2 regions of the Sorlinia euscelidii genome follow, and region 1 is predicted to be linked to the other one. Evidence: predicted binding sites of a transcription regulator. Region 1 holds the regulator's gene; the other holds the start of a gene.
What was found. Region 1 encodes HrcA, which represses chaperone genes, less so after heat shock. Its sites were predicted from a motif close to GTTNGCACTCNCNNNNNGNGAGTGCNAAC; they were not measured.
Positions count from the first base shown of each region.

Region 2: groES (co-chaperone GroES) is a predicted target of HrcA. The motif match lies at 1,353-1,381, and genes of this name have one in related genera.

Region 1 covers NZ_JAWJZZ010000002.1:163,605-167,022, reverse strand. The annotation lists gene rph (ribonuclease PH) at 1-719, opposite strand, end outside; gene hrcA (heat-inducible transcriptional repressor HrcA) at 943-2,001, shown strand; gene CGLAMM_RS04380 ((2Fe-2S)-binding protein) at 2,124-2,396, shown strand; gene bfr (bacterioferritin) at 2,482-2,970, opposite strand; gene CGLAMM_RS04370 (DEAD/DEAH box helicase) at 3,400-3,418, opposite strand, start outside.
Region 2 covers NZ_JAWJZZ010000001.1:200,497-203,914, forward strand. The annotation lists gene groL (chaperonin GroEL) at 1-934, opposite strand, end outside; gene groES (co-chaperone GroES) at 980-1,273, opposite strand; gene CGLAMM_RS00925 (dienelactone hydrolase family protein) at 1,649-2,320, shown strand; gene CGLAMM_RS00930 (S-methyl-5'-thioadenosine phosphorylase) at 2,379-3,281, opposite strand.

The DNA of each region.
Region 1 (3,418 bases):
GCGAGGGCCGCGTCCTGCGCAGTAAAGAGCTGTTTCGTGCCGATTTTTGCCAGACGCAGCAGCTCAAAAAAAGCTTCCTCGCTGAAAGGTGAGTCCTCTGCCGTACCCTGTATTTCAACGATACCGCCCTGACTTGTCAGTACAAAATTTGTGTCAGCCTGTGCTGCACTGTCCTCAACGTAATCAAGGTCAAGCACCGCGCCGGACGGGGTCAGGCCGCATGATATGGCGGCAACCTGTGCGCGAAGGGGGCTTTTATGGAGATTGCCCTGTTTGTTCTGCTGTTCCATGGCGATGGCAAGCGCTACCCACGCGCCGGTGATCGACGCGCAACGCGTGCCGCCATCGGCGTTAAGCACGTCACAATCGACCGTGATGGTCATCTCACCCAAGGCTTTAAGATCGACGCACGCGCGCAGGGCCCGCCCGATAAGGCGCTGAATCTCCTGCGTGCGGCCGGATTGCTTGCCTTTCGCGGCTTCACGGTTGCTGCGACTATGGGTCGCGCGCGGCAACATACCGTATTCCGCCGTGATCCACCCCTGGCCCTGGCCCCGCAAAAATGGCGGCACACGGTTTTCCACACTCGCGGCACAAAGGACCTCCGTCCCACCCATTCTGATCAGAACGGACCCTTCAGCGTGACGCGCAAATCCGGGCTCAATCGAAACGGAACGCAACGCATCTGAAGCGCGACCGGAGGGGCGAGGGGTGCTCATGACTTTATCCTTGGACCTTGAAATCTACGCCCCGGGTTTTAACGGGTTATGTTCCGTGGGGGAAGCGATGAAATGGGTGGAGGATCTGAAGTTGGGAAGGTGACGACGTGAGCTATTCTCATCACAATGCTGAAAACACGGTCGTAAAACCTTCTCATCGCATGTTTACGCGTTAGCGCATCTAGGTGAAGGCGAGAAGCTGCGGTAACATAGGTGCACGGAGATGCAGAAAGAAATGATGGCAGGGACCGATTATCTGGCGCGTATGGATGGGCGTTCAGCGCAGGTGCTGAAGGAAATTGTCGAGCAATATCTGCAATCGGGTGATCCTGTCGGGTCACGCACCTTATCTCAGAAATTGACGCCGTCCCTTTCACCGGCGACGATCCGCAACGTCATGGCGGAATTGACGCGGGCCGGGCTGCTGTTCAGTCCCCATATCTCGGCGGGGCGCGTCCCGACGGAGAAAGGCGTCAAGCTCTTCGTCGATGGTCTGCTTGAGTTTGGACGCCTGACGGAAAATGAGCAGCGTATCATCGCCGCCCGCTTATCGCTTGAAGGGCGGTCCTATAATGATCTGATGGCGGATGCGTCTTCCCTCCTTGCGGGATTATCAAAGGCGGCGGCCGTGGTGTTGGCGCCCAAAAATGATGCGGCTATACGACATATTGAGTTTGTGGCTTACGGGCCGTCGCGTGTCCTTGTCATTCTTGTCGGCGCGGATGGGCAGGTTGAAAACCGCATTGTCGAAACGCCGCCGGACATCCCCGCATCAGCCCTTACGGAAGCCAGCAAATATCTCAATGCACGGCTAGGAGATGTCACGATCGGTGGTTTGCGGCAGCGCGTTAAAAATGAAATGCGGGAATGCCGGCAGGAGCTTGACCAGCTTGCCGCCCAGGTGATTGAGGCCGGGCTGGCTTACTGGGATGAGGGTCATGGCACACTTCATCTAAGGGGGCAGGCGACTCTTCTTGATGACATTAACGAGATGGCGCACTTGTCATCCATTCGGCGCCTGTTTGAAACGCTCGAGACGCAGGAAATGATGTTGAAGCTCCTGCATTCCGCTCAGGATTCTGACGGTGTGCGCATCTATGTCGGCGCGGAAAGCGAGCTTTTCGACCTTTCCGGTGTGTCCATGGTTGTTGCACCGGCGCGCAGCAAAGATAACCGTATTGTCGGGGCGATCGGCGTGATCGGGCCGACCCGACTTAATTACGGGCGCGTTGTGCCTGTCGTCGATTACACCGCCAAGATTCTCGGCCACATTCTTGGCTGATGCGCAGGTGCGCGCGCTTTGCCGAATAACGGGTTACGAAACTTTAACCCTGAACTTTCCTCCATGAGTTGCGATTTATTCTCATTGGCGTTATAATCGTCACATGAAAGAGGAAGAATCGGATGATTATCTGCTCCTGTAACGTGCTGACAGATTATGACGTTGCCGAAGCGGCGCGGGAGGGCGCGACACGTGCGCGTGACGTCTACGCGGCGCGCGGCTGCAAGGCGCAATGCGGCGCATGCGTCCCGGTTATGCAGGATGTTCTGCGTGAACTGGCGGAGGCGGGGACATGTCAGATTGCAGGTCAGCCCTTCCGGGCGCGCCAATCCGCTCGCCCGACGCGCGAGGATCGCGGGCATTGCCTGCGCCTGTCGGAAAATCAGTTGGCCTGACCAGTGACTGGTTCTCGTGCCCATAAAATAATGTCAGCGCGCCTGTCAGGCGTCGCCGACATTAGATGGTAAAGCCGCGACGGGCTTAAGGGCTGTCCTCGTTCGCGGCGCCGGAATTGAGCTGAATATAGCGCTCTATACCGATCTGATTGATCAGGTCGAATTGCCGATCCAGATAATCCTCGTGCTCTTCCTCATTTGCGAGAATTTTGAGAAGAAGATCACGTGAGACAAAATCACGGACGCTTTCACAGTAAGCAATGCCCTCCGCGAGATCGACGAGCGCCTTTTTCTCCAGCTTGAGGTCGCACTCCAGAATTTCTTTGACGTTCTGACCAATCAGAATGGTGTTGAGGCGTTGAACATTCGGTAAACCGCCGAGATAGAGAATGCGCTCAATAAGCCAATCAGCATGGCGCATCTCCTCAATCGACTCCTCATATTCCTTTTTGCCGAGCTTCGTCACACCCCAGTGATTAAGCGTGCGGGCATGAAGGAAATATTGGTTGATGGCGGTGAGCTCATTCGTCAACTGTGTGTTGAGGTGCTCAATGATTTTATCGTCTTTGATCATGTTGCGTCCAATTAAGTTAAAACGAGCCGGCATCGATGCCTGGGGCGTGGCTTCGATAAAATCTTAACGCGCAAATTAAACGCACTATCCAGTCGCGGGCAAGAAAATAATATGATCGCCGATAATAAACATGTTATTGAGAATGGTTATTATTTTTAGAGACACCTTCACACTGGTATTTCTCTCATCCCGCGCCACTACGCAATTGCAAGACTTTCTCAAATACTACGTTTTATTAAACTATAATTAATGAAAACGCCGAAAGGTGCGGAGCGCCGATCGCTATCCGCAGGTTGATATCGCCGCGCCCTTTATTGATGGGGGCGACGTGGTATTTCGGCGGGCGCACCGCACCGCCTTGCAGAAAAGCTTCTGAAAGACGGCCTGATACAATAATGGGTAAAGGTGAGGCGCGCCCGGCAGGACGCGTTAATAACGTCGGCGCGTG
Region 2 (3,418 bases), on a different contig from region 1:
CCGCTTCCAGCTTGATGCCGAGATCTTCGCTGATCACCTCAGCGTTTGTCAGTGTCGCGATGTCCTCAAGCATGGCGCGACGGCGGTCACCGAAGCCAGGAGCCTTGACAGCGGCGATCTTGAGGCCACCACGAAGCTTGTTAACGACGAGGGTCGCCAAAGCTTCCCCATCAACATCCTCGGCAATGATCAACAGCGGACGACCGGACTGCACGACCTTTTCAAGGAGGGGCAGCATCGGCTGAAGTGAGGAGATTTTCTTTTCATGGATCAGGATATACGGATTTTCGAGATCCGCCGTCATCTTCTCCGGATTTGTCACGAAGTAGGGGGAGATGTAACCGCGATCGAACTGCATGCCTTCAACGACATCCAGCTCCGTATGCAGGCCTTTTGCCTCTTCCACGGTGATGACACCGGTAGAGCCGACTTTCTGCATCGCGTCGGAGATCATCTCTCCGATTTCGCCCTCACCATTTGCAGAAATCTTGCCGACCTGTGCGGTCTCTTCCTTGGAAGAGATCTTGCTGCTTTTCTGCTTCAGCTCTTCAACGACAGCTTCGACCGCCTTGTCGATACCGCGCTTGAGGTCCATCGGGTTCATGCCCGCGGCGACAGCCTTGGCGCCATTTTTGATAATGGCCTGCGCCAGCACTGTTGCCGTCGTCGTGCCGTCACCCGCAATGTCATTGGTCTTGGAAGCGACTTCACGCACCATCTGCGCGCCCATATTCTCGAACTTGTCCGCAAGCTCGATATCTTTCGCGACAGAGACACCGTCCTTCGTGATGCGCGGTGCGCCGAAGCTCTTATCAAGAACAACGTTGCGGCCTTTGGGGCCCAAAGTCACCTTGACGGCATTGGCAAGAATATCAACACCACGAAGCAGGCGCTCACGCGCTTCACCGCCGAATTTAACGTCTTTGGCAGCCATAATAAATCTCCAGTTTTACAGTCAGGTTCAGTCAGATGAGGCCGCTCAGCTGATCACGCCCATGATGTCGCTTTCTTTCATGATCAGCAGCTCTTTACCGTCAATCTTTACTTCCGTCCCGGACCATTTTCCGAAGAGGACGCGATCACCCTTCTTGACGTCCAGGGCGACGATCTGCCCCTGCTCATTGCGCGCGCCCGGACCGACCGAGATCACCACGCCTTCCATCGGTTTTTCCTTCGCCGTGTCGGGGATGATGATGCCGCCAGCGGTTTTTTCTTCACCATTAAGACGCTCGACCACCACACGGTCATGTAAAGGTCTGAAATTATTTACCATGGATCGCTCCAAAATTAGGGGTCGTGCCCTCGATTGATAAGCAGCACAACCGGTTTGCGCGCCCGCAAAGCCGCAGCGCGTTAGCACTCTCTTATCGGGAGTGCCAAACTAGATAAGGTTTAATTTTTTTTCCGTCAAGAGCACGTAAGAAGGCGGTTAATCACCCGTGAACTGAATGTCAGAGGCGCCGCAACGACCCACTGAAATGCCGCGTTTCTCCCCTGTTCGGGCCTCCTGTCCAGACATGTTCCCGCCCTTGTTTTTTTTGCCCGTCAGAGGTCAAAACACCGTGATCAACAAAGGGTCACAAGCGGATTGCCGCTGGACGCTTCCCGCGACAAGGGTCTAAAAAGGCCACATCAAGGGAGACAGTTTATGAGCAGAATTGAAACGTTAACGGCGTCGGACGGCCATCATCTCAGCGCCTATATTGCGGGTGATGCGGGTGCGGAGCGCGCCATCGTCGTCATTCAGGAGGCTTTTGGCGTCACCCCTTATATTCGAACCGTCTGCGATCGGCTGGCGGAACTGGGCTATCACGCCGTCGCCCCCGCGCTCTATGACCGCGTCAAGCGGGACCTCATCTTCGGCTATGAGGGAGAGGCGTATAAAAAAGGCATTGAGACATACGCCTCATGTGATCAGGCTGACGCCCTGCTGGATGTCTCAGCCGCCGCGGATTATCTCCAGCAGGCCGGGCATAAGCGCGTGGGCGCAATCGGCTTTTGCTGGGGCGGCCTCCTCTCCTGGCGCATGGCGACTCAAACGCAGAAATTACAGGCGGCCGTCTCATGGTATGGCGGCGGCATAGCAGCAGAAAGCCACGCGGCACCACATTGCCCTGTGCAGCTCCATTTCGGGGGGCAGGATACGCATATCCCGCATACGGATATACTGACAATTCGCCAGAACCAACCTGATCTTGAGCTTTTCGTCTATGACCAGGCTGGTCACGGTTTCGGCTGCTTTGATCGCAGCAGCTACAATGAGGACGCGGCCAGCCTGGCATGGCAACGTTCAGTTGATTTCCTTAGCCAAAACATCTGACGCACCGCCCCCCTCATATTCGCCACGGGAGGGTGTGTCGATGACTGCCCAAAAAACGTCAGGACGCGGTTTCCGCGCGTAGAACCCGTCCGGCAACCGCATCGAGCTTGCGCACAAGTTCCGGGTCGCGCTTTTGATGCGGCGTGATGATCGCGTGATCCAGCGCACGCTCGGCGCCGGAGGGACACAGGCCCCGCTTCTCACCAAGTTTCGGGATGACCCGTTGCAACAAGGTGCGGGCGGCGGCGGCGTTGTTTTTCATCACTTTCACGACATCTGTCACCGTGACAGAGTCATGGTCCTCATGCCAGCAATCATAATCCGTCACCATGGCGATGCTGGCATAGCACATTTCAGCTTCACGAATAAGCTTGGCCTCCGGCATGTTGGTCATGCCGATCACATCACAGCCCCAGGACTGATAAAGCCTGCTTTCCGCGTGAGTGGAGAATTGTGGCCCCTCCATGACAAGATATGTGCCGCCGCGGGTGATGGGTAATTGCAAAGCCGCAGCTTCCGTCTCAATCACATCATTGATGCGCTGCGCCGTCGGGTGGCCCATCCCGACATGGGCGACACAACCCGTGCTGAAGAAACTTTTCTTCCGGGCGAGTGTCCGGTCTATGAACTGATCCACGATAACGAACGTGCCTGGAGACAAAACCTCCCGCAGTGAACCCACCGCCGAAAGTGAGAGCACATCGGTCACGCCAAGGCGCTTGAGCGCGTCGATATTGGCTCTGAAGTTCAATTCTGATGGTGGTATACGGTGATCACGCCCATGGCGCGGCAGGAAGACGCACCGCACGCCGCCCAGTTCACCGCATAATAAGGCGTCGGAAGGTTGGCCCCAAGGTGTTTCGACCTCGCACCAGTTTTTGTTTTCAAGCCCGTCAATATCGTAAAGGCCGGAACCACCTATGATACCGATAACCGGTTGAATCATTTGAGATGAAGACATGGATCAATGCAGCCTTCCAGAAAATGTTGTAAGTCCGGACAACCGCGTTGCCGTTCTGCGCGGCGACCTGCCTGAATCTGCCCCTCATCGATATAAGAGGGTGCCGCCGACTATATGTCACAGGTCAAACCTTACCC